4 regions of the Pseudomonas sp. GW822-FHT02G04 genome follow, and region 3 is predicted to be linked to each of the others. Evidence: predicted binding sites of a transcription regulator. Region 3 holds the regulator's gene; each other region holds the start of a gene.
What was found. Region 3 encodes FliA, which starts transcription of late flagellar genes. Its sites were predicted from a motif close to CTAAAGTTTNNNNNNNNNNNGCCGNTAA; they were not measured.
Positions count from the first base shown of each region.

Region 1: AC1RO5_RS27040 (methyl-accepting chemotaxis protein) is a predicted target of FliA. The motif match lies at 4,725-4,752, and genes of this name have one in related genera.
Region 2: motA (flagellar motor stator protein MotA) is a predicted target of FliA. The motif match lies at 3,747-3,774, and genes of this name have one in related genera.
Region 4: AC1RO5_RS15355 (flagellar protein MotY) is a predicted target of FliA. The motif match lies at 2,512-2,539, and genes of this name have one in related genera.

Region 1 covers NZ_JBXANU010000031.1:47,415-55,174, forward strand. The annotation lists gene AC1RO5_RS27015 (RNA polymerase sigma factor) at 1-114, shown strand, start outside; gene AC1RO5_RS27020 (LysR family transcriptional regulator) at 132-986, opposite strand; gene AC1RO5_RS27025 (multidrug/biocide efflux PACE transporter) at 1,076-1,510, shown strand; gene AC1RO5_RS27030 (inorganic phosphate transporter) at 1,677-3,290, opposite strand; gene AC1RO5_RS27035 (transporter) at 3,569-4,591, opposite strand; gene AC1RO5_RS27040 (methyl-accepting chemotaxis protein) at 4,867-6,492, shown strand; gene AC1RO5_RS27045 (hypothetical protein) at 6,605-7,039, shown strand; gene AC1RO5_RS27050 (GAF domain-containing sensor histidine kinase) at 7,036-7,760, opposite strand, start outside.
Region 2 covers NZ_JBXANU010000024.1:62,729-70,488, forward strand. The annotation lists gene AC1RO5_RS24435 (cyclic-di-GMP receptor FimW-related protein) at 1-52, opposite strand, end outside; gene asd (archaetidylserine decarboxylase) at 189-1,049, opposite strand; gene rhdA (thiosulfate sulfurtransferase) at 1,068-1,883, opposite strand; gene AC1RO5_RS24450 (HDOD domain-containing protein) at 2,144-3,676, opposite strand; gene motA (flagellar motor stator protein MotA) at 3,843-4,694, shown strand; gene motB (flagellar motor protein MotB) at 4,698-5,714, shown strand; gene AC1RO5_RS24465 (hypothetical protein) at 6,186-6,455, shown strand; gene AC1RO5_RS24470 (hypothetical protein) at 6,664-7,760, shown strand, end outside.
Region 3 covers NZ_JBXANU010000022.1:8,133-15,892, reverse strand. The annotation lists gene AC1RO5_RS23155 (protein-glutamate methylesterase/protein-glutamine glutaminase) at 1-883, opposite strand, end outside; gene AC1RO5_RS23150 (chemotaxis protein CheA) at 933-3,191, opposite strand; gene AC1RO5_RS23145 (protein phosphatase CheZ) at 3,229-4,017, opposite strand; gene AC1RO5_RS23140 (chemotaxis response regulator CheY) at 4,039-4,410, opposite strand; gene fliA (RNA polymerase sigma factor FliA) at 4,578-5,318, opposite strand; gene fleN (flagellar synthesis regulator FleN) at 5,315-6,145, opposite strand; gene flhF (flagellar biosynthesis GTPase FlhF) at 6,262-7,587, opposite strand; gene flhA (flagellar biosynthesis protein FlhA) at 7,599-7,760, opposite strand, start outside.
Region 4 covers NZ_JBXANU010000010.1:139,368-147,127, reverse strand. The annotation lists gene AC1RO5_RS15365 (hypothetical protein) at 1-18, shown strand, start outside; gene AC1RO5_RS15360 (argininosuccinate synthase) at 193-1,410, opposite strand; gene AC1RO5_RS15355 (flagellar protein MotY) at 1,540-2,448, opposite strand; gene pyrC (dihydroorotase) at 2,606-3,652, shown strand; gene rnt (ribonuclease T) at 3,649-4,326, shown strand; gene AC1RO5_RS15340 (peroxiredoxin) at 4,403-5,005, opposite strand; gene AC1RO5_RS15335 (bacterioferritin-associated ferredoxin) at 5,321-5,539, shown strand; gene bfr (bacterioferritin) at 5,740-6,213, shown strand; gene grxD (Grx4 family monothiol glutaredoxin) at 6,392-6,733, opposite strand; gene AC1RO5_RS15320 (molybdopterin oxidoreductase family protein) at 6,831-7,760, opposite strand, start outside.

The DNA.
Region 1 (7,760 bases), on a different contig from region 3:
CGGCAGTTAGGCAGGGTGGAAGAGGCGCGGGCGGCGTATCAGCGGGCGCTGGAATTGACGCAGCAGGTGCCGGAGCGGCGGTTTATCGAGGGACGATTGCGCGAGTTGGGATGATGTGATCTTGCGGACCTTCATTCCAGCATCTTGCTCAATAACCAACTCCCCGCCGGCCCCGGCGGGTGCAGGCGTGACCACAGCGCATCGACATACACCGGTTTCGGCCAGCCGCGCACCTGCAGTTCCACCAACGAACCGGCCCCAAACCGCCCCACCAGCCATCGTGGCAACGGCGCCCAGCCGAACCCGCCCTGGGCCATTTCCAGCAGCATCAGGTAACTCGGTGCCGACCAGACGCGCCCCTTCGCGCGGCTTTCATACGGATTGACGATCGTTGCCAGACGCAGTTCGCGGTGCTGCTGCAGCACGTCCTGATCAATTGCGCTCAGCGTCGCCAACGGGTGCGAGTGGGACACGAACAGGGCGATTTCCGTGCGCTCGTCCACCGTCGAACTGACCAGATCCGGCGGGTAGCTGTCCTGCATCTCGGCGAAGGCGACATGCGCGCGGCCGCGTTGCACCAGTGCCACCAGGTCATCGCATTCGGCGATCAGGCATTCAAGTTCGAGGTCCGGGTAACGCTGCTCGAAAGCACTGAGCGCCGCTTCGAAACGGTCGGACTGGTAAGTGTCGGAAATCGCCACGGTCAGCTTTGGCTCGACGCCTTGGGACAGTTGGCTGGCGGTCATTTCCAGACGGCTGGTGGCGGCCAGAATCTCCTCGGCCCGTTGCAGCATGACGTGCCCGGCCGGGGTCAGGCTCGGCTTGCGGCTGCTGCGGTCGAAGAGGACAAGGTTCAGGTCGATTTCCAGGCTCGCCACGGCGGCGCTGATGGTCGACTGACTGCGCCCGAGCTTGCGCGCTGCGGCGGAAAACGAGCCTTGAGTCGCAGCTTCTACAAACGCCAGCAACACTTCGTGGGAAGCCATGAACTATCGCCTTGATCGATGGTTATTGGTTATGAAGTATCGGTGTGATGGCAGATCATGGCAACCACAGTCACTCAGGGAGTCTGGTCATGAACGCCAACAAATCCATCACTGAACGAATTCTCCAGGCCATCGGTTTCGAACTGCTGGCGATATTGATCTGTACCCCGCTACTGGCCTGGGTCATGGACAAGCCCATGCTGGAAATGGGCGTGGCAACCATGGCGATTGCCGCCCTTGCCCTGGCCTGGAACGTGGTCTTCAACGGGCTGTTCGACCGCTTGCTCAAGCGCTTCGCCGTTGTGCGTAACGCCTGGGTCCGCGTGGTCCATGCGTTGTTTTTTGAAGGCGGTCTGGTCGCGTTCGGCGTGCCGTTGATTGCCTGGTGGTTGAAGATCAGCCTGTGGCAGGCGTTTCTGCTGGACATCGGCGTGCTGCTGTTTTTCCTGCCGTACACCTACGTGTACCACTGGGGTTACGACGTGCTGCGGGAGCGGTTGATGATGGCTCGTGCAGTTCGCTAATGGGAGGGCTCCTTTGTGGCGAGGGAGCTTGCTCCCGTTCGGCTGCGTAGCAGTCGTCATCCGGTCACCGTGTTCTATCTGAAGCATTGCGATGGCAGGTTTTTGGGTCGCTTCGCAACCCAGCGGGAGCAAGCTCCCTCGCCACAGGGAATCTTTATTACGCCGACTAGAACAGCTTGGTGAACAACCAGTACAAACTGCCCGACAAAATAATCGCCGCCGGCAAGGTCAGCACCCAGGCCATCAGCAGGTTGCGGATGGTCTTCATCTGCAAGCCGCCACCGTTGGCGACCATGGTCCCGGCCACCCCCGAAGACAACACGTGAGTGGTCGACACCGGCAGGCCGAACATGTCAGCAGCGCCGATGGTCAGCATCGCTACGGTTTCGGCTGAGGCGCCCTGAGCGTAGGTCAGGTGGGTCTTGCCGATTTTCTCACCGACCGTCACCACGATGCGTTTCCAGCCGACCATGGTGCCCAGCCCCAAGGCGATGGCCACCGCGATCTTCACCCACAGCGGAATGAACCGCGTGGCGTTGTCGATCTGTTGCTTGAACAGCTGCAGTTTGCCGGTGGTGTCGGCGTCGAAATTGCCGACCTTGTTTTTGTCCATCAGGCGAATGGTTTCGCTGGTCAGGTACATATCGTTGCGCACGTTGCCCATCGCTTCGGCCGGGACTTTCGACAGCGAGCCGTAACCCTTCACCTGTGCGCCGATGCTGCCAGTGAGGGCGGCGAGGGCAGGGACCAGTTGCGGCGTGGCTTGCTTGCTGCGCACGTAATCGGACAGCACCGGGCGCGGATCAGCCGGCGCTGGCAGTGGCGCGCTTTTGACCAGCGCTTGCTGGGTGACTTCGGCCACGGCGGCGAACTGCAAGGCCTGATCAGCCGGCATGGTGCGGTTCAGCGCATACGCCATCGGCAGCGTGCCCACCAGAATCAGCATGATCAGGCCCATGCCTTTCTGGCCGTCGTTGGAGCCGTGGGCGAAGGACACGCCGGTGCAGGTCAGAATCAACATCCCACGAATCCACCACGGTGGCGGGGTGTCGCCCTTCGGCGCCTTGTACAGCGCACGATTTTTGACGAAGGCGCGCAACGCCAGCAGCAACAACGCGGCAAACGCGAAGCCGATCAGCGGCGACAGCAGCAACGCGTAACCGACCTTGGTCGCCTGGGCCCAATCCACGCCACTGGTGCCGTCGCGGCCATGCATCAAGGCATTGGCCACGCCGACGCCGATGATCGAACCGATCAGGGTGTGCGACGAAGAGGCCGGCAAACCCAGCCACCAGGTGCCGAGGTTCCACAGGATGGCGGCGATCAACAGGGCGAAGATCATCGCGAAACCGGCGGAGGATCCGACCTGCAGAATCAGCTCCACCGGCAACAGGGCGATGATGCCGAACGCCACCGCGCCGCTCGACAGCAACACCCCCAGAAAGTTGAAGAACCCGGACCAGGCCACTGCAAAATTCGGCGGCAAGGAGTGGGTGTAAATCACCGTCGCCACGGCGTTGGCGGTGTCGTGAAAACCGTTGACGAACTCAAAGCCCAGGGCAATCAGCAGTGCCACGCCCAACAGCAGAAACGGCGTCCAGGTGGTGACCACCGTGCCGAGTTCGCTCATGTCGTGCATCAGGCTGTAGGCGGTGAACAGCAACCCGCTGCCCAGCACAGCAAAGAACATCACGAAGGTGAGCAGGCTGGGCTTTTTATCGAGCTGCGGCCTGGCGCTGCTGGCGGGCGCCTGGGAGGCGGCGGTGAAGGAAGGCGTCATGCCGGATAATCCTGAGCAGAGAAGGAGTATCGGCCATGATCGTTGCTAAATATTACAGTGAGGCTGCGCTGGGTCAGTGTTTGGTTTTTTTGTGATGCCAGATGCTAAGGCAGGCAAACACCTGTGGCGAGGGAGCTTGCTCCCGTTCGGCTGCGAAGCAGTCGTCAAATAGGTAACCTCGTTTTATCTGAAGAAATCGGGTTGCAGGATTTGGGGTCGCTTCGCAACCCAGCGGGAGCAAGCTCCCTCGCCACAAGGTATCGGTGGGGTCGAAGGATTCAATAATCGCGCCGCTTGCGAAACGCCCAGCGTCCGGCAATCAGGGTAAACGTCGCAACCAGCGCCACCAGAATCCAGAACCCCTCCGGGTCACCGGCAAGCGGCACCCCGCCGACGTTCATGCCGAAGAAACCGGCAATGATGTTGATCGGCAGCGCCAGCACCGTGACCACGGTCAGGGTGAACAGCGTGCGGTTGCTTTGTTCGTTGAGGTTGGCGGCGATTTCTTCCTGCAATAGCTTGATCCGCTCACCGAGGGCGGTGAGGTCGTTGATGATCAGCGCAAACTCCTCGGTGGATTTGCGCAGCTCCTTGACGTCCTCCTTCTGCAACCATTGCGGCGGGCGATTGAGCAGGCGCAGCAACGAGCCCGGCTCCAGCGCCAGCAACCGTTGCAGACGCACCAGCACCCGGCGGTTGGCGCCCAGTTCGGCGCGGTTGGTGGACAGGCGTGACGACAGCAATTCATCTTCGATCTGATCGACACTGAGGCTGGTCTTGCGCACGATCTGCGTCAGCACTTCGCCCTGATCGCGCAGCAAATGCACCAGCAATTCCAGCGGTGAGCGAAAGCATTCACCGGCCTTCACCGAAGAGCGCAGCTTGTCCACCGAGTGCAGCGGTTGCAGGCGCGCGCTGATGATCAGTCGACTGCGGGCACAGACCCACAGCGTTGAGACATCCGAGGAAACCATGCTGCTGAGGTTGAACACCACGTCGTTGACCACCGCCAGCAACGCCGAATCGACATGCTCGATGCGCGTTGAACGGGACCCTTCATGCAAGGCTTCGAAAAACTCGTCGGGCAATTCCAGGTGGCTTTTCATCCAGCGCTCGCACGCCGCATGGGCCAGGTTCAGGTGCAGCCAGAGAAACTCATCACTGTCGTCCGGTTGTTGCAGGCAGTGCAGTGCCTTGGCCGAATCGATCTCTCGACCGCGCTCGCCGGGGCGAAAACTGAAACCGTAAAGCAGGCCGAACAGGTCGGAATCGCGATGGCGTTGGTCAATGCTGTGGTTCATGAAGTCTCGCTGCGAGGAGGCGCCTGTCGCGGGTTTCACAGGTTCACTTGAGCCCCATCATTGCAAGCGCTCATGACGGTTTTGTGACGGCGAGGTGTACGCAAACGATTGCGATACCGATGGTCGGATTCTCCTCAAGAACTGCTCTGGAACGCCGATCACGCTTGAGTTACGTTTGCGCGCCTTCGGCCAAGGGCCAATATGGCAGACAGGGATGTCCGGATACTTTTCACGCCTTCATCAGCGTGCCTCATTCCTGTTTCGAGTACTTCCCGATGTCTTTGCAAAAGTCCCTTCGAGCACAAATTCTCGCCCTGTTGAGCGGCAGCCTGTTGGCGATGTTGCTGATCGCTTTGGCCAGCTTTCACTTTCTGTCCAACGGTGTTCAGAGCTACGCGAATCTGATCGAAGGCCCGTTGCGCACCTCGCAATTGATCGATGAAGCCAACCTGCAATTCAAGGTGCAGGTTCAGGAGTGGAAAAACGTCCTGCTGCGCGGCAAGCAACCCGCGGACCTGGATAAATACTGGAAGCAATTCGAGGACGGCCAGCGCAACGTGCAGGGCATTCTGGGCGAGCTGGCCGGGCAGAAGGGTATCGAGCCGCAACTCAAGACCCGCATCGAACGTCTGCGTGAAGAGCATCGTCTCCTGGGGGCGGCCTATCAGAAGGGGCGTGATGCCTACGTGGCGGCGGGTGCCGACCCAACGGCCGGTGACAGCGCGGTCAAGGGCATGGACCGTGCTGCCAGCGAGCAGATGAATGAGCTGGTCAGCGAGCTGCGCAAACAGGGCAGCGAGCAATCGAAGTTGATCAGCGCCAGCGCCGACCGCACCGTGTTGCTGGGGATCGTGGTGATGCTGCTGTCGGGTGTGCTGATTGGCCTGTTAAGTCTGTGGCTGGTCAACCGCAACCTGGTGGAGCCGATCCGCAAACTGATCGACTACGTGGCGCAACTCAGCCAGGGCCGGTTCGCTGAACGTGTAGCCAGCACCCGTCAGGATGAGTTGGGCAATCTAGCCAGGGCCGCCAACACCTTGCGCGATTTCCTCGCCGAAACCTTCAACCGTTTGCAGCGCAGTGCGTCCGATCTGGACAGCGCCAGCGGTGAGCTGAACTCGATTGCCGGCCTCATGGCCAGTGGCACCAACGAGCAGTTCAACCGCACCGATCAGGTGGCCACGGCGATGAACGAGATGTCCGCCACCGCGCAAGAAGTCGCGCGCCACGCAGCCGAAGCGGCACGTGCGGCCGACGATGCCGATCAGTCCGCCCAGCAGGGCGAGAAGGTCATGCAGGGCACTATTCACACCATCACCCAAATGCGTGGCGAAATCGCCAACACCGCCACGGTCATCCGTCGTCTGGAAGAAGACAGCGGGCGCATCGGAAAAGTGTTGGAAGTGATTCGCGGCATCGCCGAACAAACCAACCTGCTGGCGCTCAACGCAGCGATCGAAGCGGCCCGTGCCGGTGAAGCGGGGCGCGGTTTTGCGGTGGTCGCCGATGAAGTGCGCAGCCTGGCCCAGCGCACGGCGGCGTCGATCATCGAGATCAACCAGATCATTCAAACCGTGCAAACCGGTGCGGTGGATGCGGCCCAGGCCATCGAAAGCGGCCAGTCGCGCAGCGAGCAAAGCGTCGAGCAAGTCACCCAGGCCGGCGCCATGCTCGAGCGGATCACCCTTGCCGTGGAAGCCATTCGCGACATGAACCGCCAGATCGCCACCGCCGCCGAGGAGCAGACCTCGGTGGCCGAAGACATCTCGCGCAACCTCACCGAAATCACCAGCATCGCCAGCACCAACCTGGACAACGTGCAGCGCACCGAAGCGGCCAGCCACAACCTGCACGGGTTGTCGGGGCAGTTGAATGAAGTGACGGCCCGGTTGAGCGCCTAGTGAAATGGACTGTGTACCGATTCGGTTACCGAGTCGGTACACAGTCGCTCTCAAGTACGTGTCGCGCCTGACGATGACGGAAGTTACCCAAACTGCATATTGGATAACTCCCATGGTTAGCATCAGCTCCGTTTCGATCAACCAGACCCTGTCGATCTCATCAAGCCAGGTCTCGATCAGCGACAGCACCGAAGACACTACCGTCGCGGCCACTACCGAAGCATCCAGCGACACCACCAAGGTTGCCGCCGGCGGTGCAGCCGCGTCGAGCGAAAGCAGCTCCAGCAACAGCGAATCCGATACGGTGAAGGAACTGCGCAAGCAGCTCGCCGAACTGCAAAAGCAATTGCAGGAACAACAGCAGCAACTGCAAGCGGCCCAAGCCAAGCAGGAAAGCACCGAAGCCAAGGCAGCGGAGGTCGCGGCAGCTCAGTCGCAGATTGCGGCCACCTCGGCTTCGATGCAGACGGTGACGGCGGCGTTGTTGCAGGCGTTGCAGGATGAGGGTGGCAGTACGTCGGGTTCGGTGGTCAGTACCACCGCTTAAGTCTTGGGGGGCAGGCTGAAGGTAAACGTCGTGCCCTGCGGCTCGGTCGATTCCACCTCCAGTTTGCCGCCATGGGCCTGCGCAATCTGATTGGCAATGTACAACCCCAGCCCGAGGCCGGCCTGCGGTGTTCCGCCGGTCGGTCGCGAGTAGGGCTGGAACAGATGCGGCAGCGCATCCTCGGCAATCAGCCCGTGGTTTTTCACGCTCAATAAGAAGTGCCCTTTCTTGACCTGCGCACTGACCTCGACCGGGCCATCGGGGGCTCCGTGGACAACGGCGTTGGCTAGCAGGTTGGACAGCAACTGCGCGACCCGTTCGCGATCGCAGTGAATGTCGCTCAGGTCGCCAATCGACGACTGAATGATGCGCTTGGGGTGAATGCTCTGGATCTCGGCAATCACATGCCGCAGCACATCCCCCAAGTCCGGGCATGGTTCGATACTCACCGGGATGCCGCGACCCAGTGACCCCCGCGCAAAGTCCAGCACATCGTCGACCAGTTTGGTCGCACGCCGGGCGCTGGTGAGGATATGCCGCGCCCGTTGCTCATTCGCCGGGTCTTTGAGTTTGCGCAGGAGCATTTCGGCACCGGCGCTGATGGCGAACAAGGGGTTACGCAGATCATGACCGAGCACGGCGATGAACTGTTCGCGCAGTTCGGTGGTTTTACGTTCCTTGATCGGCGCCGCTTCGGTCCGTTGCAGGTTTTCGTCGGCTT
Region 2 (7,760 bases), on a different contig from region 3:
ACAGCGTTGGGATCGGTGCGCGTAGCAGCGGGGCAGGATTGGTCTCATTCATGCCGTGGACAAACTCCGACCGGGGAAATGGGCAACGAATGACTTTGACTGTAGCAGCTATGAACGCTGGAGGAGGGTGTGCAGCGGGAGGAAATGTCCGACCCCACGAAAGGCGTTCGTGGGGTCGGATCGAGGGATCAGGCGGTTGGCAGACCGATGCCCTGGCCCATTTGCACTGGCGAAAGAGCGCCCAGCCCTTCAGCCCATTTCACTTGATCCGGCCCGAACAGCACGACCGCCGTAGAACCGAGTTTGAAACGACCCAGTTCCGCGCCTTTTTCCAAGTGAATCGGTGCACGGGCCGCTTCGTCGTAGCGGAAGGTTTTCAGCTCGCGTTTTGGCGGTGTGACCAAGCCAGCCCAGACGGTTTCGATCGACGCCACAATCATTGCGCCCACCAGTACCACGGCCATCGGGCCGCGCTCGGTGTCGAAAATGCACGCTACACGCTCGTTGCGGGCGAACAGTTCCGGAACGTTTTCAGCGGTGGTCTGGTTGACCGAGAAGATGCGGCCGGGGATGTAGACCATCTCGCGCAGAGTGCCGGCCAGCGGCATGTGCACACGGTGGTAGTCTTTCGGCGACAGGTAAATGGTGGCGAAATCGCCGCCCATGAAGGGCGCCGCGTTGGCTGCGTCGCCACCCAGCAATTCCAGCACGCTGAAGCTGTGGCCCTTGGCCTGGAAAACGCGGCCGTGTTCGATCGGTCCGAGCTGGCTGACGGCGCCGTCGGCCGGGCTGAGGATCGCGCCAGGCGTTTGATCCAGCGGGCGAGCACCGTCTTTCAAGGCGCGGGTGAAGAACGCATTGAAGTGCTCGTAAGCCGTCAGGTCTTCGACCAGCGCCTGGGACATGTCCACTTGATAACGCTTGGCGAACCAGGCGGTAAAGGCGTTCTTGAACCAGCGCACGCGGCATTCGGCAATGCAGCCGGCCAGTCGCGAGAGCAAGTGATGGGGCAGCAGGTATTGGCTGAGGATAAACAAACGCTTATTCATTAACTGTCCTTGAAAAACTTAAATCTCTACGGGCGTGTCGGGGTGGTTGCCCCATTCGCCCCAGGAGCCGGCGTAGCCTTTGACCCGCGGATAACCGAGCGCCTTGGCCACCAGATAGGTGAAGCCAGAACGATGGTGTGTCTGGCAGTGGGTAATGACTTCTTTGTCTTTGGTAATGCCGAGTTGTTCCAGGATTTTCGGCATGTCGGTGCGGATACGCAGGTTGCGCGCCTGGTCCATGCCGGCGGTCCATTCGAAATTGACCGCGCCGGGGATGTGCCCGCCCTTGGCCGCCAGCACTTTCTCGCCGGAGTATTCCAGCGGGCCACGTGCGTCCCAGATCGCCAGGTCAGCGGCGCCGAGGCGGCTTTGCAGGTATTCGCGGGTGGCGACAGGTTCGTCGTGCAGGGTCAGGGCGACCGGACCGCCGACTGCCGGCGGGATCTGGATTGACATGGGCAAGCCTTCTGCCAGCCAGGCCGGAAGGCCGCCGTCGATATAGTGATACTTGCTGTGGCCGATGACATCCAGCAGCCAGATAAAGCGCCCGGCCCAGCCGCCGCCTTCATCGTCATAGACGACATAGACCGCATCGGGGTTGTGCCCCAGTTCACCGAACAATGCTTCAAGCGCGGCGTGGGTCGGCAGCAGGCCCGGCGCAGGCGCCTGGCCCAGCTGAGTGCGTTTTGGATCGACAAAGCGTGCACCGGGGATATGCCCTTCGGCATAGCGGGCGCTGCTGGTCAGGTCCACCAGAATCAGTTCGCGGGAGTCGAGACGCGGGAGCAGGTCGCTCGGTTCGATCACCAGCGCCAAGCCAGAGAAGTCAGACATGTGAGGTCTCCAGAGCACAAAGGGGAGGATTGTAGCGCAGCGTCATGAGGGCCTGTTATCAGTTATTTTTTGGCAGGGAATAACTGTAAACAGGCCCTGATGGTTAATGCCTCGCCGTAGCAGCTGTCGAGCTTGCGAGGCTGCGTTCGGCTGCGAAGCAGTCGTGAATCCGGCTGACGCGGTTTGCCTGATGTACCGCAAGTTATGGTTTGACGACTGCTGCGCAGCCGAACGCAGCCTTCGGCAGCTGCTACACGGCCCTAGCGGTGGCTAAAGCTGTGCAGGGCCTTTTCGATGCATTGTGCGGTTTTGCCGAAGGCTTGCACGGTGATTTCCGAGAACGGTCCGCCGCCCTGATCCGCTACCACGATCATGATCACCCGGCCGTTGTTGACCAGTGAGCGCAGCAGCAGGTGTTCGCCGCTGAACTGTGAGCGCAGGCTGGCTGGCAGCAGGGCCGAGAATTGTGCGTTGTTGGCCGGCGTCAGGCGCACCTGGGCCTGTTGCGCGAGCAGGCGTTGCAGCACGGTGCTCTGGCTGACCACCAGGTTCAGGCCGGCCACTTCCTTGGGTAGCCCGGCGGTCTGGTGCACGCGCAAATTGGCGTGCGTGCGGTCGGCCATCAGAATCATCACCCGCCGCATGCCACACGCCACCAAGGCATCCAGGGCCGATGTGGTCAAGTGCATGGCATTGGTAAAACGGCTCGGCTCCACCAGCAATTCGGCACATTGCTTGCGCCACTTCGCCAGGTCTTCGGCGGTCGGCGCCGGGGCGGGCAACAAACCAGCGTGAACGCGGTTCGCACCTGGTGGCCAGATCAGCGATTCGGCCGGGTGCCAGAGGTCCGGCATGGCGTGTTGACGAGCGCTGTTGGCAGCCTGCTGGTGCAATTGTTGCTGCACCTCATCCATCAGCATTTGCAGGTAAAGGCTGGTCAGGTACTGCCAGCGCTCGCAGTGGGGACTGTCCCAGGCCTGTTGTGCCGCCAGCGCCAGACCGTTGGCCAGCAGCACGGTATTGGCGGGCTGATTGAGCCAGCGGCGCAACGTCGGGTCGTCATCGAGGCGGTTCTGTTGGCGCAATGGGTGATCGCTGTCACGCGCGATGCGCAGGACTTTCACCAGTTCACGTTGCTCGCTGCGCAGCAGTCGATAACCTTGCTGCACCCAGATTGGCAGGCGCCAGACGTCCACCAGCGCCAGACAGATTTCCAGTAGGCGCAGGCCGAACAATTGCTTTTCGACTTTGCGTGCCGACTCGCCTTTATGGATGACCCGCAGCTCCCATTCTTCAAGCAACTGGGGATGGGTCAACGCCATGGGCCAGAGCGGCGAGAGAAACAGCAGGCTGCCCCAGTGGATGTCCTGCCACAGTCGCGCCAGGCGACTGGCGAAAAAACCGTTGGCCTGTTGAGTGGCGTGTTGGCTGATCAATTGAAGCTGGCGCAGGGCGACGGGGATTTGCAATTGGGGTTCGGCGGGCAGGCGGTCGAGCAGTTCTTCGGTGCGTTTCAAACCGAGGCGATTGATCGCCACCTCAAGGTTTTCAGCAGGCTCGGTCATGCTGCCATGGGTGTGACGGTTGGCTTCGCGAATCACGCTCAAGGCCAGGGCCGGGCTTTCCTGCATCAGTTCGGCGATGTCGCGCAGTGAGCTGCGGTTATCGCGGATGGCTTTGCAGACCAGGTCGTGGCTGGCTTGCGGAACCGGCAGGCGCACGCCATCGAGAAGCTTGACCCATCCTTCAAGCGTGGTTGGTTTTGGCGTTGGGACGTTCGTTTCGTTAGCCATGTCTGGACGCGATCATCGTCTGCTTTACCTATGCCCTGAACGGGTCAAATTAGCTTTTCGCCTTAACTGGCTATAGTCTGGCGCAGTTTTGCCGATAAGTAGAAGAAGAGATTTTTTAACTTCCGAATATGACCTTGAACCCGACTCAGTAAGTGCTCTCCTACCTATGGCTAAAATTATCGGCATCATCGTCGTATTCGCGAGCGTGCTCGGCGGATACGTGCTTTCCCACGGCAAGATTGCCGCTCTCATCCAGCCTTTCGAGGTGATGATTATCGGCGGCGCGGCCCTTGGCGCATTCCTGCAGGCCAACCCCGGCCACATGACAATGCACGTGCTCAAGAAGTCCTTGGGCATGTTCAGTTCGCGTTTCAACCACACCTTCTACCTGGAAGTGCTGGGGCTGATTTACGAGATCCTCAACAAGAGCCGTCGCGAAGGCATGATGGCGATCGAAGGCGACATCGAAGATGCCGCCGCGAGCCCGATCTTCGCCAAGTACCCGGCGGTGCTCAAAGACGAACGCATGACCGCGTTCATCTGCGATTACCTGCGCATCATGTCCTCCGGCAACATGGCTCCCCATGAGCTGGAAGGCCTGTTCGACATGGAACTCTACAGCCTCAAGGAAGACCTCGAGCACCCGTCCCACGCGGTGAACGGCATCGCCGACGCCATGCCCGGTTTCGGTATCGTCGCGGCGGTATTGGGGATCGTGGTGACCATGGCATCCCTGGGCGAAGGCGACCAGAAGTCCATCGGTCTGCACGTGGGGGCGGCACTGGTCGGTACCTTCTTCGGTATTCTCGCGGCCTACGGTTTCTTTGGCCCGCTGGCCCACTCCCTGGCTCACGATGCCAAGGAAGAACTGAACACCTACGAAGCCATCAAGGCCTCGCTGGTGGCTTCGGCTTCCGGGATGCCGCCGTCGCTGGCGGTGGAGTTCGGTCGCAAGGTTCTGTACCCGGCGCACCGTCCTAGCTTCGCTGAGCTGGAACAAGCGGTTCGCGGTCGTTAAGTCATGGAAAATAACCAGCCGATAATCATCAAGCGCGTCAAGCGCATCGCCGGCGGACATCACGGGGGCGCCTGGAAAATCGCCTTCGCGGACTTCGCGACGGCGATGATGGCGTTCTTCCTGGTGTTGTGGCTGCTGTCCACCGCGACGCCTGAACAGAAGATCGCCATCGCCGGTTACTTCAAGGACCCGGTCGGGTTTTCCGAAAGCGGTACGCCGTACATCATCGACCTGGGCGGCACGCCGACCCTGGCGCCGGAGAACACTCTCAACCCGGAGGTGAAATCTCAGCCGCAGCCAGACAAGGTGACCATCGACGCCGAGCAGGTTGAAGGCATGGCCGAGCAGGTCGAGAAGGAACGCCTGGAGTTGTTGCTGCAAGAGTTGCAGAACAAGGTCAATGAAAACCCGCAATTGCAGAAATTCAAGGACCAGATCCTCTTCGAGATCACCCAGGACGGTTTGCGCATCCAGATCATGGACGCTGAAAACCGCCCGATGTTCGACTCCGGCAGTGCGCGTCTGAAGCCGTACTTTGAAGACATCCTGCTGGCCATGGCCGACACCATCAAAGCGGTGCCGAACAAGATCAGCATCAGCGGCCACACCGATGCCAAGCCGTACTCGGGCACCGGCGATTTCGGCAACTGGGAACTCTCGGCCAACCGCGCCAACGCGGCTCGTCGTGCATTGGTCGCCGGCAGCTATCCGGACGCTCAGGTGGCGCGCGTCGTGGGTTATGCCTCGTCGGCACTGTTCGACCGGGAGAACCCGTTCAACCCGGTCAACCGCCGGATCGACATCGTGGTGCTGACCAAAAAAGCCCAGCGCGCCATCGAAGGCGAACAAGGTGCCGAGCCGGCGCCAGTGCCGACGCAAGGGCAGGGTGGGCCAGGCGAAGTGCATGCCGATCCGAACGCATTGCCTGCGGATAAGGAACCGCTGCCGGCTCATGAGCTTCGCGAGCGTTTGAATCTGTTTGATAATCCGGCGCCGAAGCCGGCAGCGCCAGCCAAGTAGTGACCCACAAAAAAGCCGCGAATGATCGCGGCTTTTTTGTCTCTGCTGCTTCGTCCTGAATAAGGTTTACACCTTCTGGCTTCTTATCAGGAAGTCGTTATGGACAATCACTCCTTGCCACAGCTTCAACGGCAAAACCGCTGGATTGGATACCGCTAATCATTTTCGTGGCGTCACGAAAATGATCGGCAAAGGCGGGTAGCGACTGTCGATCTGGAACTCGAATAAGACAGCAACGAACGGAAGGTGGATTGATTGATTCACCGCGCGATGGGCTGACGGTGCCAGCGGTAAAAATCAAGGAATGAGGCTTGTTCGGAGAATGATGTAGGACAGTTCCGAGGCGTATTGGCCGGGTTTACTTCCCCAGATTGCTCACCTACAGTTCGCTCGTCGCTGACGAATCAGCGATCGATCTTAGCCGGTCGAAACAAAGATGAAACCTCACCCAAGTGACCGGAGTTAGACCTAATGGCTAAGTATCACCCCCTGCAAGGCAATTTCAGCGTCGGCCCGACTCTGTATATCGACACCGAAGCCAAAGTCTCGGATCTCCTCGAAACCGCCACTCACCGAATCAAAGCTGCGCGCAATCTGCTCAATAGCGTCACCTACCTGTGCATCAAAAACGTCGAAGGTCACGATCTGGAGCATTTCGCCAATGCTGCACACCTGTTGATTCAGGACGGCTGTGACGCCTTGGATGCTTTGGGCTGGAAGCTGGAAAAAGCCGCACGTTGAAAACCTCAAAGCCGCGATCGTCGCGCATCTGGTCGCGGTAGGGTTGTAGATAACTCTATCCCTACCGCGACTGTCACTCGCTCCTCGGCCATTATTTTTATCTCGCTTCGCAGAGACTCTGCATCAGAAGTCACGGGGGATATCAGGAATTTTGCACGCTATCAGAGCCTCTGATATCGTGATGAAATCGTGATACGGAAGAATGACCATGGTTGATTTTACCAGCTACGACCACGACCTCCATGAGAGGCGCGACCTGATCGAGCTCAAGGTCTATGTAGAGAGCGTGCTAGGCCTAAAGCTACGCTTAAAACCGTGGGAACACGTCAAAATCCTTCCGTATGTGCTGCGTGACCGATACGAATTTTTCGTCACGGAAATCTTGGGTGCCAAGTGCCTTATCCTCAAGGAGCGTCTACAACGGGAATCTAGCGTTGCGGATGTAGCCAAGCATATGCAGGCAATCAGCAAGCTGCTGGCGAAGAAGTCGCCCGAAACAAGTGACCTCATGGTTTTCGTCACAGACGCGCTCCCGAGCTATGACAGAAAACGGCTGGTCGAGAAAGGCGTCCAATTCATCGTGCCGGGAAACCAGCTTTATCTTCCCGCGTTTGGAATGGATTTGCGTGAGTACTACAGGCAGCGCCTGGAAAAACCTCAGGTTCTGAGCCCCGCCACTCAATCCATGCTTATTCAATTCTTGATCAAAGGATGGCAGCCCCGGTTACTGACCACTCGCTCTACTTTCGAGAAGTCCTTTACCTACGCAAAAATGACCGTTACCAGAGCCATCAAAGAGCTGACCGATCTGGACATCGTTCAGCCTGGAAAGGAAATGGGTGAAGCCGCGATCTTTTTTCACTTGTCTCCTAAAGAGACTTGGGAAATGGCGAAAGACTACATGCGTACGCCGGTCAAAAAAACGCTTTGGTTAAATGCAATTCCTGAGGCGTTTGACACCCCAATGCTGCTGGCGGGGGAGGCGGCCCTGGCAGAGATGAGCCTTCTCGTCAGTCCAAAAGTACCTGGCTTTGCAATGACGACTGCGCAGTTCGATCACATTCGAGAGCTTGCTCAGTCTGATCACCTCCAAAAAGTGAATACGGCATATGGGGTAGAGATCGGCTTTTGGGGCTCGACTTCAAAGACGGCCAAATCTAAACGCGAGACCACGTTTCCCTATTTTGAGGTGCCGCAAAACCATGCAGCGTGCTGCATCCAGTTTTGGAACTATGAGCCACTGCACAGCAACATAGCTATTGGAGCTGTCGACCCATTTTCTCTCTATCTAAGTCTCAAGGATGA
Region 3 (7,760 bases):
CCACGCATGGCTTGTAGTTCAGACGCTCATCGCCCGGCAGGATTTTCACCGCACCACGGCCGTCGATCATCATCTGTTTGCCACCCGGTGCCAGCAGCGCCAGGCCCGGACGCAGGATGTCGCCATCCTCGGCTTCCTTGACACTGATGCGGCACAGCTTGTCCAGGCGCTCGGCGAAGGCCTTGGTGAAGGCTGCCGGCATGTGCTGGATCAACACGATGGGTGCCGGGAAGTTGGCCGGCAACTGGGTCAGAACCCGTTGCAGCGCAACCGGGCCGCCGGTGGAGGTACCGATGGCGACCAATTTGTAGGCTTTGCGTTTCGGCGCAGGAGACGACGGGGCCGCGGCATGGGTGCGAGCCGCAATCGGTGCCGGTGCCGGACGCGCAGGCGCGCTGCTGCCGTAGCTGCCGACGCTCGAAGGCGCAGGCGTCGGGGCTGGCGCAACTACCGGAGCCGGAGGGGTGTAGGCACTGACACGACGGTTACTGCGCGAGATACTGAGAATCTTCTCGCACAGCAGTTGCTTGACCTTCTCCGGGTTACGGGAGATGTCTTCGAAATTCTTCGGCAGGAAGTCCACCGCGCCGGCGTCCAGCGCATCGAGGGTGACCCTGGCGCCTTCGTGGGTCAGCGAGGAGAACATCAACACCGGGGTCGGGCAGCGCTGCATGATGTGCCGCACCGCCGTGATGCCATCCATCATCGGCATCTCGTAGTCCATGGTGATCACGTCTGGCTTGAGGGCCAGGGCCTGATCGATCGCCTCTTTTCCGTTGGTCGCCGTACCGACGACCTGGATATTTGAATCCGCTGCAAGAATTTCCGAGACGCGGCGGCGGAAAAACCCCGAATCGTCCACCACCAGGACTTTGACTGCCATAAACACTCCGTTAGACGGGGCGAGGCTCTGGCGCCCCGCTCCCCCAGAATCAAATACGCCGCGCGGCGTAACGCTTGAGCATGCTCGGAACATCGAGAATCAGAGCAATGCGGCCGTCACCGGTGATGGTGGCGCCGGACATGCCCGGGGTTCCCTGGAGCATTTTGCCCAATGGCTTGATGACCACTTCTTCCTGGCCCACCAACTGATCGACGACGAAGCCGATCCGTTGAGTGCCCACCGAAAGGATCACCACATGGCCCTCGCGCTGCTCTTCGTGAGCGGCGGAGCTGACCAGCCAGCGCTTGAGGTAGAACAAGGGCAGCGCCTTGTCCCGCACGATCACCACTTCCTGGCCGTCCACCACGTTGGTGCGCGACAGGTCGAGGTGGAAGATCTCGTTGACGTTCACCAGCGGGAACGCGAACGCCTGGTTGCCGAGCATGACCATCAGCGTCGGCATGATCGCCAGGGTCAACGGGACCTTGATGACGATCTTCGAGCCTTTGCCCTTGGTCGAGTAGATATTGATGGTGCCGTTGAGCTGGGCGATCTTGGTTTTCACCACGTCCATGCCCACGCCACGACCGGACACGTCGGAGATCTCGGTCTTGGTCGAGAAGCCCGGCGCGAAGATCAGGTTGAAGCAATCGGACTCGCTGAGACGGTCCGCTGCATCCTTGTCCATCAGGCCTTTCTTCACGGCGATGCTGCGCAAAACATCAGCGTCCATGCCCTTGCCGTCATCAGAGATGGACAGCAGGATGTGGTCGCCTTCCTGTTCTGCGGACAGGATCACTTTGCCGCTGCGAGGCTTGCCCATCGCTTCGCGATCGGTCGGCTCTTCGATACCGTGGTCGACCGAGTTGCGCACCAAGTGGACCAACGGGTCGGCCAGGGCCTCGACGAGGTTCTTGTCGAGGTCGGTTTCTTCGCCGACCAGTTCCAGGTTGATCTCTTTCTTGAGCTGGCGAGCCAGGTCGCGAACCAGACGCGGGAAGCGACCGAAGACTTTCTTGATCGGCTGCATCCGGGTCTTCATGACCGCGGTTTGCAGGTCGGCCGTGACCACGTCGAGGTTCGACACGGCTTTGGACATGGCTTCGTCGCCGCTGTTGAGGCCCAGACGGACCAAGCGGTTACGCACCAGTACCAGCTCGCCGACCATGTTCATGATTTCATCGAGACGCGCGGTGTCGACCCGCACGGTGGTCTCGGCTTCGCTGGTCGGTTTTTCCGGTGGCGGCGCGGCCGGGGCACGAGCAGCAGCCGGTGCCGCGGCAGCAGCAGGCTTGGGTGTTTCGGCTTTTGGCTCGGGCGCTTTGGCAACAGGTGCCGGCGCCACAGCCTTGGCGACTGGAGCCGACACTGCAGCAACAGCCGAAGCAGTGCCCACTTCAGTGAACTTGCCCTTGCCGTGCAATTCGTCGAGCAGCGATTCGAATTCGTGATCGGAGATCAGATCGCTACCGGCCGCAGCGGCGGTTGGCACAGCCGGGGCTGGCGCCGAAGCGATTGCCGATTCCAGGGCATCGACCGCAAAGTTGCCTTTGCCGTGCAGCTGGTCGAGCAGTGCTTCGAACTCGTCGTCGGTGATGTCGGAGCTGTCGCCGGCGGCTTTCGGAGCAGCCGGTGCGGCGGGCGCTGCGGCCACCGCATCGGCGGCGAACTGACCTTTGCCGTGCAATTGATCGAGCAACGACTCGAACTCGGCATCGGTGATTTCGTCACTGGCTGCTGCATCGGCGGCAGGCTGCGAAACAGGCTGCGCAGCGGCTACGGGCGCCTCGGCCTGGGCCTTGACGGCGTTCAGCGAGTCCAGCAGTTGTTCGAATTCGTTATCGGTAATGTCGCCCGATTCGCTTTCGGCGACCGGAGCTTCAACCACTTCAGCGACCGGTGCCGGTGCGGCTTCCATTTGCGGCTCGGCCAGACGGGCCAGCGCCGCGAGTAACTCAGGCGTGGCAGCCGTGATCGGGCTGCGTTCGCGGACTTCGCTGAACATGCTGTTCACCGCGTCCAGCGCTTCGAGAACCACGTCCATCAGTTCCGAGTCGACGCGACGCTCCCCCTTGCGCAGGATGTCGAACACGTTCTCGGCGATGTGACAGCACTCCACCAGCTCGTTGAGCTGGAGGAAGCCGGCGCCCCCTTTTACAGTGTGAAAACCGCGAAAAATTGCATTGAGCAAGTCCGCATCATCAGGTCGGCTTTCCAGCTCGACCAGCTGCTCGGACAGTTGCTCTAGAATCTCGCCGGCCTCAACCAGGAAATCCTGAAGGATCTCTTCATCGGCGCCGAAGCTCATTAAGGGGGTGCTCCTACAGGTCTAAAAACCCAAAAAACTAAAATCCAAGACTGGATAGCAAATCGTCCACATCGTCCTGACCGGACACAACGTCTTCTCTTTTATCGGCATGAATCTGCGGACCTTCACCCTGAGAGAGATGTTTTTGTGGATCTTTTTCAGCCAGCATCGCTTCACGGTCATGTTCGATACCCGCGAAGCGGTCTACGTGACTGGCCATGAGTACAAGCTTGAGCAGGTTGCTTTCAACTTCGGTGACCAATTGGGTCACACGCTTGATCACCTGACCGGTGAGGTCCTGGTAATCCTGGGCCAGCAGTATGTCGTTGAGGTTGCTCGACACGACGCGGTTGTCCTCACAGCTGCGTGTCAGGAAACCATCGACCCGCCGGGCCAGTTCGCGGAACTCTTCAGCCCCGACTTCGCGACGCATGAACCGTCCCCAATCCGTGCTCAGCGCCTGGGCTTCATCGCTCAGGCTGTTGATCAGCGGCGTGGCGTTTTCCACCAGGTCCATGGTGCGGTTGGCCGCGGCCTCGGTCAGCTTGACCACATAGGACAGGCGCTCGGTGGCATCCGTGATCTGAGACACTTCCTCGGCTTGCGGCATGTGCGGGTCAATCTGGAAATTGACGATCGCGCTATGCAGCTCGCGGGTGAGCTTGCCCACTTCCTGATACAGGCCGCGGTCACGGGTCTGGTTGAGCTCATGGATCAGTTGCACAGCGTCGCCAAACTTGCCTTTTTCAAGGCTGTCGACCAGTTCGACCGCGTGTTTTTTCAGGGTCGACTCGAAATCGCCCTGTGAAGATTCGTTATGCTCCATAGCTCCCCCGTGCGCAGTACATCAGCCGATGCGTTCGAAAATCTTCTCGATTTTTTCTTTCAACGCCTGGGCTGTGAAGGGTTTGACCACATAGCCGTTAACACCGGCCTGGGCCGCTTCGATGATTTGCTCGCGCTTGGCTTCGGCGGTCACCATCAGCACCGGCAGGTGCTTGAGCCTTTCATCAGCGCGCACCGCACGAAGCAGGTCGATGCCGGTCATACCGGGCATGTTCCAGTCGGTAACCAGAAAATCGAAGTTACCGCTTTGCAGCATCGGCAACCCGGTCAGCCCGTCATCGGCTTCGGCGGTGTTGGTGAACCCAAGGTCACGCAACAGGTTTTTTATGATCCGCCGCATCGTTGAGAAGTCATCAACGATGAGGATTTTCATGTTCTTGTCCAATTCGACCTCCAAGCAGTCTTAAACGCGCCCAGCACCTGGACGCGCCATTTCAATCAATCCGGCAAAGCACTCAATGACGGTCTGGAGCACAACAGATCGAGACCGGTACGGTTCAACACCACACCAGCTCCATTCGCAGTGTCCCCACACTGCCTTCAGCGCGCTCGCCACTCCCCCAAACGCCCCCGCAAACGGGCCGCGCACTGGCTGTGTAACTGGCTGACCCGAGATTCACTGACCCCCAGGACCTCACCGATTTCCTTGAGATTCAACTCTTCGTCGTAGTACAGCGCCAACACCAGTCGCTCACGCTCCGGCAAATTGGCAATCGCGTCCGCCAGCGCCGCCTGGAAGCGTTCATCTTCCAGATCGCGTGACGGCTCGAGATGAGCACTCGCGCCATCCTCATGCAGCCCTTCGTGTTCGCCGTCCTGCAACAGATCGTCGAAACTGAATAACCGGCTGCCCAGGGTGTCGTTCAAAATCCCGTAATAATCGTCGAGACTCAATTGGAGTTCGGCCGCAACTTCGTGATCTTTAGCGTCACGGCCGGTTTTAGCTTCAATCGAGCGAATCGCGTCGCTGACCATGCGGGTATTGCGGTGGACCGAACGTGGCGCCCAGTCCCCCTTGCGCACTTCATCGAGCATCGCGCCGCGGATTCGAATGCCCGCGTACGTCTCGAAACTCGCGCCTTTGCTGGCGTCGTATTTGGTTGATACTTCAAGCAGGCCGATCATCCCGGCCTGGATCAGGTCTTCGACCTGGACACTGGCCGGCAGACGCGCCAGCAAGTGGTAGGCAATGCGTTTGACCAGTGGCGCGTAACGCTCGATCAGCTCGTACTGCGCGTCACGTGCCGACTTCTTGTAGAGGTTGTAACCGCTGGCTGTCATAGCACGGGTCCTGCCGTTTGTTGCACGAGGCGCTCGACGAAAAACTCCAGGTGCCCACGCGGGTTGGCCGGCAGCGGCCAGGTATCGACTTTCTGCGCAATGGCCTTGAACGCTAGGGCGCACTTGGAACGCGGAAAGGCTTCATACACCGCGCGTTGCTTCTGCACGGCCTTACGCACGCTTTCGTCGTAAGGCACCGCACCGACGTATTGTAAGGCGACGTCGAGGAAGCGATCCGTGACCTTGGTCAACTTGGCGAACAGGTTGCGGCCCTCCTGCGGGCTCTGCGCCATGTTGGCCAGGACGCGGAAGCGGTTCATGCCGTAGTCGCGGTTAAGCAGTTTGATCAGCGCGTAGGCGTCGGTGATCGAGGTCGGCTCGTCACACACCACCAGCAAGACTTCCTGCGCGGCGCGCACGAAGCTGACTACCGAGTCACCAATGCCCGCAGCGGTGTCGATCACCAATACGTCGAGGTTGTCGCCGATGTCACTGAACGCCTGGATCAGGCCGGCATGCTGGGCCGGGCTCAAATGAACCATGCTCTGGGTGCCGGAGGCGGCCGGGACGATGCGGATACCGCCAGGCCCTTGCAACAGCACGTCGCGCAGCTCACAGCGGCCTTCGATCACGTCGGCCAGCGTGCGTTTGGGTGTCAGTCCCAACAGAACGTCGACGTTCGCCAGCCCCAGATCGGCATCCAGCAGCATGACGCGCCGGCCGAGCTCAGCTAGAGCCAGGGACAAGTTCACTGACACGTTAGTCTTCCCGACGCCACCTTTGCCGCCGGTCACCGCGATCACCTGTACGGGATGCATGCTGCCCATGTTATTTCTTTACCTTGTCTTACTTAGACGGAGGCCACATTACTGGCTGCGCGTTCACCATCGGAACAATGCATGGCAGACCATCGATGTAGGTACAAAAACTGTTCATTAACACCTCAGCCAACCTGCTTGGTCGGGCTGTGGTAAATATCAGCGAACATGTCAGCCATGGCTTCTTCGCTGGGTTCTTCCTGCATTTGCACGCTAACGGCGCGACTGACCAACTGATGACGACGTGGCAGATGTAAATCATCCGGAATCCGCGGACCATCGGTCAGGTAAGCCACCGGCAACTCATGACTGATCGCCAGGCTCAACACCTCACCCAGACTTGCCGTTTCATCCAGTTTAGTCAGGATGCAGCCGGCGAGGCCGCAGCGTTTGTAACTGTGATAAGCGGCGGTTAGAACCTGTTTTTGGCTGGTGGTTGCCAGAACCAGATAATTTTTTGATTTGATGCCGCGCCCGGCCAGACTTTCGAGCTGCATGCGCAGTGCCGGGTCGCTGGCCTGCAGGCCGGCGGTATCGATCAGCACCACGCGTTTGCGCAGCAGCGGCTCCAGCGCCTGCACCAGGGATTGACCCGGGTCGACATGGGTCACCGACACGTTGAGGATCCGGCCCAGCGTCTTGAGCTGCTCCTGAGCACCGATGCGGTAGCTGTCCATGCTCACCAGCGCGATATTCTGCGCGCCGTACTTGAGCACGTAACGGGCCGCGAGCTTGGCCAGCGTGGTGGTCTTGCCCATGCCGGCCGGGCCGACCATGGCTATCACGCCGCCCTCTTCCAGTGGCTCGACTTCCGGGGTGGCGATCATCCGCGCCAGGTGCGCGAGCAACATGCGCCAGGCCTGACGAGGCTCTTCAATGTCGGTAATCAGTGCCAGCAGATCGCGCGACAACGGGCCGGACAAGCCGATGCGTTGCAGGCGACGCCAGAGGTTGGCCTGGGCCGGACGGCTGCCTTGCAGCTGATTCCAGGCCAGCGAACCCAGCTGCACTTCCATCAGTTCACGCAGGCTGTTGAGCTCGAAACGCATCGAGTCGAACGCACGCGGGTCGACACCGGTCGCCGCAGCAGGCGCGGGAGCCGGACGCCGAGGTTCGGCCAGCGCCGGTTCGATCAGCGGTTCGGCGGCAGTCAACGGCAGGCCGGCGAACAACTGGCGATTGGTGGTCTTGTCGCTCTCGCCATCGCCGCGCAGGCTCAGTTCAGCCTGGGCGGTGACGATCCGCGACTGGGTCTTGCGCAGCTCATCCTCAAGTTCCATGTTCGGAACACGCGGGGCCAGCGCCGACAATTTGTAATCCAGGGCAGCCGTCAGCTCGACACCGCCGGCGATCCGGCGATTGCCAATGATGGCGGCATCAGCGCCCAGCTCATCACGAACCAGTTTCATGGCCTGACGCATATCGGCGGCGAAAAAACGCTTAACTTGCATAAACCACTACCTCAGCCGTTGGGCCCTACTGTCGCAACGATGGTCACTTGCTTGTTGTCAGGAATTTCCTGGTAAGCCAACACATGCAAACCCGGCACTGCCAGCCGACCGAACCGCGAGAGCATCGCGCGAACCGGACCGGCCACCAGCAGAATCACCGGCTGACCTTGCAT
Region 4 (7,760 bases), on a different contig from region 3:
GTGACGATTATGGGCTAGGTTTTGACCTGTCGCACAGAGCAAGGCAGCCCTTGAAGTGAGATCAAAGGCAGGCAGCAGAAGGAACGGTTAGAAGAAACCAGCAGAAAGCGAAACGTAATATGCAGCAGCCCTTTTTCAGAACTGTGGCCTTGTCATCGACAAGGCCACAGTTCCATTACCGCATCAAAGGTCTCAGAACAGCTTGCGGCCTTTGTTCGCCGCGATACGCATGCGCAAGGCGTTGAGCTTGATGAAGCCCGCCGCATCGGCCTGGTTGTAGGCGCCGCCATCTTCCTCGAAGGTTGCGATGTTGGCGTCGAACAACGACTCGTCGGACTTGCGTCCGGTGACGATCACGTTGCCCTTGTACAGTTTCAGGCGCACTACGCCGTTCACGTGGGCCTGGGAAGCATCGATCATCTGTTGCAGCATCAGACGCTCAGGGCTCCACCAGTAACCGGTGTAGATCAGGCTGGCGTATTTAGGCATCAGCTCGTCTTTGAGGTGAGCCACTTCGCGGTCCAGGGTGATCGATTCGATCGCACGGTGAGCGCGCAGCATGATGGTGCCGCCAGGCGTTTCGTAGCAACCACGGGACTTCATGCCCACATAGCGGTTTTCGACGATGTCCAGACGGCCGATACCATGTTCGCCACCGATACGGTTCAAGGTCGCCAGCACGGTGGCCGGGGTCATTTCGACGCCGTCCAGTGCAACGATGTCGCCGTTGCGGTAGGTCAGTTCCAGGTACTGCGGTTTGTCAGGAGCGTTCTCCGGGGAGACGGTCCAGCGCCACATGTCTTCTTCGTGCTCGGTCCAGGTGTCTTCCAGCACGCCGCCTTCATAGGAGATGTGCAGCAGGTTGGCATCCATCGAGTACGGGGATTTTTTCTTGCCGTGACGCTCGATCGGAATCGCGTGCTTCTCGGCGTAGTCCATCAGCTTCTCACGGGACAGCAGGTCCCATTCGCGCCATGGAGCGATCACTTTCACGCCTGGCTTCAAGGCGTAGGCGCCCAGTTCGAAACGAACCTGGTCGTTGCCCTTGCCGGTCGCGCCGTGGGAAATGGCGTCAGCGCCGGTTTCGTTGGCGATTTCGATCAGGCGTTTGGCGATCAACGGACGAGCGATGGAAGTACCCAGCAGGTACTCGCCTTCGTAAACGGTGTTGGCGCGGAACATCGGGAACACGAAATCACGCACGAATTCTTCGCGCAGATCGTCGATATAGATTTCTTTTACGCCCATGGCCTGTGCCTTGGCGCGGGCCGGTTCGACCTCTTCGCCCTGACCCAGGTCAGCGGTGAAGGTCACTACTTCACAGTTATAAGTATCCTGCAGCCACTTGAGGATCACCGAAGTGTCCAGGCCGCCGGAATACGCCAGAACGACCTTGTTTACGTCCGCCATGCCATCACTCCACGGGGTTCTACGGAAAGCTGTCAAGTCTACCGCTCATGCAGGATAATTTACAGAGGCGCGACAGCTTATGACGACGAAGCGACAGATTATGTCGAGCGAGCGACGAAATCAGCAGGTTCAGGAGGTCGTCGCGCTGCTCGCGGCGGCCGTGGCTTGCGGCGCCGGTTTCTCGGTCGGTGCAACCCGTTCGAGACGTACGGCAACCCGGCGGTTCTTCGCCCGGTTGGCGGCATTGTTGTTGGGCGCCAGCGGATAGCGCTCACCGTGAAAACGCAGGGTGATCTGCGATTCCTGCACACCATTGGCCTTGAAGAAATCCATCACCGCCAGCGCCCGGCGTCGTGACAGTTCACGGTTGGTCAGCCGGTTGCCACTGTTGTCGGAATGGCCGTCGAGTTCAATGTGGTTGACCGTCGGATCGGCCTTCATGAACTCCAGCATGACCTGCAACTGGGCCTTGGCCCTGGCATCGAGATCGATACCCTCCCCCGGAAAGCCGACCTCGGATTGCTTCACTTGCTCGAAATTCTGTGGCAACAACTTGGCCACGCAACCCTGATAGTCACCGTAGGCCTTGTTGAACTTGACCGGCAGCAGACGCACTTCAGACACCCGACCGTCGCCTGATGAGTGTCGAACGACCGGGCTGCGCCCCTCCATCAACCCGCTGATCAGGCGCCCGGCCTGCACTTGCGAGCTGTTGAACAGCACGTTGCCACTACCGATTCTCACCGAGCCCAGGTTAATGTCGCCACGCCCCGGCTGCCATGGCGCAGCCGCCGCCAGCAAGGTCGCGGAACCCCCACCGATCATTGAGTTGTAGGCCTTCAGACGAAATGTCGCCTGCTCGCCGGCGCGACGCACGAACTCACCCGAGCCGAAATCAGTGATCGGCTGAGTCAGGCGACATTCGAACTTGTCACCTTCGACCGTCCACTCGATGCTCTCCAGACGAGTCTGGAAAGTGAGCGCCATCGCGGGAAGGCTGGCAAACACACTGAGCAAGGCTAAATAACGCTGGCGCACGGGAGGCTCCACTGGCTTCTACGACAAAAAGACCGACACACAAATTCACGGCCTGCCTGTTGGGTATCGGAAGCTTGTCGTAAAACTTGATAGCGAGTGCCTGGAAGAGTCTTTTCCGGTAGCATTCCCCTGAGTTTGACCCGCCTGGAATCCCCTCATGTCCGACCGCCTGACCCTGCTGCGTCCCGACGACTGGCACATTCATCTTCGCGATGGTGCCGTGTTGACCAATACCGTCGCGGATGTCGCGCGCACCTTTGGTCGCGCCATCATCATGCCCAACCTGGTACCTCCGGTGCGCAACGCTGCTGAAGCCGATGGCTATCGCCAGCGGATTCTCGCCGCACGTCCGGCCGGCAGCCGTTTCGAACCGCTGATGGTTCTGTACCTGACCGACCGCACCCAGCCCGAAGAAATTCGTGAGGCCAAGGCTAGCGGTTTCATTCACGCCGCCAAGCTGTACCCGGCCGGCGCGACCACCAACTCGGACTCTGGCGTCACCAGCATCGACAAGATTTTCCCTGCACTGGAGGCCATGGCCGAAGTCGGGATGCCCTTGCTGGTTCACGGTGAAGTCACCCGTGGCGATGTCGACGTTTTCGATCGGGAAAAAATCTTCATCGATGAACACATGCGTCGCGTGGTCGAGCGTTTCCCGACGCTCAAAGTGGTGTTCGAACACATCACCACCGCCGATGCCGTGCAGTTCGTCAACGCGGCTTCGGCCAACGTTGGCGCCACCATCACCGCGCATCACCTGCTGTACAACCGCAACCACATGCTGGTGGGCGGGATTCGGCCGCACTTCTACTGCCTGCCGATCCTCAAGCGCAATACCCACCAGGAAGCCCTGCTCGACGCCGCCACCAGCGGCAGCGACAAGTTCTTCCTCGGCACCGACTCGGCCCCCCATGCCCAGCACGCCAAAGAAGCGGCTTGCGGTTGTGCCGGTTGCTACACCGCTTATGCCGCGATCGAGATGTATGCCGAAGCCTTCGAACAGCGTAATGCGCTGGACAAGCTCGAAGCCTTCGCCAGCCTCAATGGCCCGCGTTTCTACGGTCTGCCGGCGAACACCGATCGCATCACCCTGGTCCGCGACGAGTGGACCGCCCCAACCAGCCTGCCATTCGGCGAGCTGACCGTTATCCCGCTGCGCGCCGGTGAAAAACTGCGCTGGCGCCTGCTGGAGGAACACGCGTGAGTGAAGACCATTTCGACGACGAACAGGACGGTCAAGGCGGTGGAGGTGGTCCTCGTCATCCAATGGCTGCCAGATTCCGTGGTTACCTGCCGGTTGTCGTCGACGTAGAAACCGGTGGTTTCAACTCGGCCACCGACGCGCTGCTGGAAATTGCTGCAACCACCATCGCCATGGATGAAAAAGGGTTCGTGTACCCCGATCACACCTACTTCTTCCGGGTCGAGCCTTTCGAAGGCGCCAACATCGAAGCAGCAGCCCTGGAATTCACCGGGATCAAACTCGATCACCCGTTGCGCATGGCAGTGAGCGAAGAAGCTGCGCTGACCGATATCTTCCGCGGCATTCGCAAGGCCCTGAAAGCCAACGGTTGCAAACGGGCGATTCTGGTCGGTCACAACAGCAGCTTCGACCTGGGCTTCCTCAACGCGGCTGTCGCGCGCCTGGACATGAAACGTAACCCGTTTCACCCGTTCTCCAGCTTCGACACCGCGACCCTCGCCGGTCTTGCCTACGGTCAAACCGTACTGGCCAAGGCCTGTCAGGCAGCGGACATCGACTTCGACGGTCGCGAGGCTCATTCGGCTCGCTACGACACCGAGAAGACCGCTGAGCTGTTCTGCGGCATCGTCAATCGCTGGAAACAGATGGGCGGCTGGGAAGACTACAACGACTGATGCCGGTCGCCGGTTTATCCCGCCCATAAAAAAACCGGCCTCAGTGAGGCCGGTTTTTTATTGCCGGACGCCTGGCTTACAGCGCAGCAGCGTGCTCGGTCAGGTAAGCCGCAACGCCTTCTGGCGAAGCGTTCATGCCTTTGTCGCCTTTTTTCCAGTTGGCAGGGCAAACTTCGCCGTGCTCTTCGTGGAATTGCAGAGCGTCAACCAGACGGATCAGCTCTTCCATGTTACGGCCCAGCGGCAGGTCGTTGATGATCTGCGAGCGGACAACGCCTTTGTCGTCGATCAGGAACGCACCACGGAAAGCCACGCCGTCAGCGGACTGAACGTCGTAAGCCTTCATGATTTCCTGCTTGATGTCAGCAGCCATGGTGTAACGAACCTGGCCGATACCGCCATTGTTCACCGGGGTGTTGCGCCACGCGTTGTGGGTGAAGTGCGAGTCGATCGAAACGGCGACCACTTCAACGTTGCGTGCCTTGAAGTCAGCCATGCGGTTGTCCAGAGCGATCAGCTCGGACGGGCAAACGAAGGTGAAGTCCAGTGGGTAGAAGAACACCAGGCCGTATTTGCCTTTGATGGCCGAGGACAGGGTGAAGCTGTCTACGATTTCGCCATTGCCGAGTACGGCCGGTACGGTGAAGTCAGGGGCTTGTTTGCCTACGAGTACGCTCATTGGATATCTCCTGGTGTAATAACGTTGAAGAACAGGGCTCATGCCAGCCTGTCACCCTCAGGCGACAGCCCTGTGACACGAACCTCCTTCGCAAAAGGCCGACCATCATACACCGCGTTTTTCGCCTGTCCTTAGCGGTTTTTTTCTGACGGGCAAAATGGCCGCTGCTATATTTTTTTCACAAGGCGCGAGAGGAAACCGTTCGTCAGTCAAAGGCCCTCATGACAAAAACCCTTCAGAAACCACTTTGACAATCATTCTCGTTAACATTAAGATCCATCGCAATTGAGTCACAACCAGCGACGGTTCTCACTTATGTATGTCTGCCTCTGCACCGGCGTCACCGACGGTCAAATCCGCGATGCAATCTATGAAGGTTGCTGCAGCTACAAAGAAGTCCGTCTGGCTACCGGCGTAGCCAGCCAATGCGGCAAATGCGCTTGCCTGGCCAAGGAAGTGGTGCGTGAAACACTGGGCAAACTGCAAACGGCCCAGGCGGCAATCCCCTACCCCGTAGAATTTACAGCCGCATAACTACCGTATTTCGAAGAACCGGACTTGATGTCCGGTTTTTTTATGTCTGAAAATCAATCGCTTAGGCCCTAGACGCGGAACACAAACATTCTTATTCCGATTAATTTTCATTTAAGTTTCAATAACTTAGGTTTGACACTGTTAATTACGCGGCTCAAACTCTGCCTTATATACAGCTAATACAGGGCAGGACTCCCACCATGAAAGGCGACGTTACAGTCATCCAGCATCTCAACAAAATCCTTGCCAATGAACTGGTCGCGATCAATCAGTACTTCCTGCATGCGCGCATGTATGAGGATTGGGGCCTGAACAAGCTCGGCAAGCACGAGTACCACGAATCCATCGACGAGATGAAGCACGCTGACAAGCTGATCAAGCGCATCCTGTTCCTTGAAGGCCTGCCGAATGTCCAGGACCTGGGCAAGCTGCACATCGGCGAACACACCAAGGAAATGCTTGAGTGCGACTTGAAGATCGAGCGCGACGGCCATGCCGACCTGAAAGTCGCGATCGCTCATTGCGAAACCGTTGGCGACTTCGGTAGCCGTGAATTGCTCGAAGACATTCTTGAATCCGAAGAAGAACATATCGACTGGCTGGAAACCCAACTGGGCCTGATCGATAAAGTCGGTCTTGAGAACTATCTGCAATCGCAGATGGGCGAAGAGTAAGTTCTACGCCCCTAACCCCGACGCAATAAAAAGCCCCGCTCTCTTTACAGAGGCGGGGCTTTTTTATGTGCGCTGCTCGTGTAGGAGCGAGGCTCGCCCGCGAAGAACGATGACGCGGTGTATCTGAAGAAGCGCGGCGCCTGCTTCGCGGGCAAGCCTCGCTCCTACAGGAACCGAATCAGGCTTCGGTCTTGGCAGCGGCGGCTTTGGCGGCGGCGTCTTTGATCAGTGCCTGCAACGAACCGTCGGCAGACATTTCAGTCATGATGTCGCTACCACCGACCAGCTCACCGGCAACCCACAGTTGCGGGAAGGTTGGCCAGTTGGCGTACTTTGGCAGGTTGGCGCGGATTTCCGGGTTCTGCAGGATATCCACATAGGCAAACTTTTCACCACAGGCCATAACAGCCTGGGCGGCTTTCGCGGAGAACCCACACTGCGGGGCATTCGGCGAGCCTTTCATGTAAAGCAGAATGGTGTTGTTGGCAATCTGCTCTTTAATCGTTTCGATGATATCCATGGAGCACCTCGGCTGAACTTTCCGACTCAGTGGTCGGCACGGTGGCGCATTGTAACGGAAACCCGAGCGCCATGCTCGGCCTCCCCGACAGACATGTTCACGCCGCCGCCACGGTCACCGGCACGCCGTTCAATGCCGCATTGCCCGACAACTCATCGAGCTGACATTCGTCAGTCAGGTCATTGGCGCTGGAACCTGGCTGACCACTGGCAATCGTCATCTGCACGCCCGGTCGCGCATGGCCCCAACCGTGGGGCAGGCTGACCACTCCTTTCATCATATCGAGGCTGGCGACCACTTCAACCTCGATCACGCCGACCCGTGAACTGACGCGCACCCGCTGCCCATCGCTGAGCCCGCGGCTGGCCAGGTCGTCCGGGTGCATCAGCAGTTGATGGCGCGGCTTGCCCTTCACCAGGCGGTGATAGTTGTGCATCCATGAGTTGTTGCTGCGCACATGGCGGCGACCGATCATCAGCAACTCATCGGCGGCCGGTGCTTGCAGCGCCGCAAAGCGTGCCAGATCGGCGAGGATCTCCACAGGCGCCGCCTGGACGCGCTGATTGGCCGTTTTCAGACGAGGCGTCAGGCTGGGCTTGAGCGCGCCGAGATCGACACCGTGAGGGTGATCGAACAAGGTTGCCAGCGACAGCTTGTACTCTGAAGCATCGCCATACAGCCCCATCCGCAGCCCTCGGTCGATCATCTGCGCCGGTGCGACGGTAGGCTTCAGTTCCTTGCCGGTTTTCGCCGCAAAGGCTTTGGCCAGCCCCACGAAGATCTCCCAGTCATGCAGCGCGCCTTGCGGCTTGGCGAGAATCGCCCGGTTGAAACGGGTGACGTTGCGCACCGCGAACATATTGAACGTGGTGTCGTAATGATCGTTTTCCAGCGCCGAAGTCGACGGCAGGATCAGGTCGGCATAACGCGTGGTTTCATTGATGTACAGGTCGACGCTGACCATGAACTCCAGTCCGTCCAGCGCCTGCTCCAGCTGTCGGCCATTGGGCGTGGACAGCACCGGATT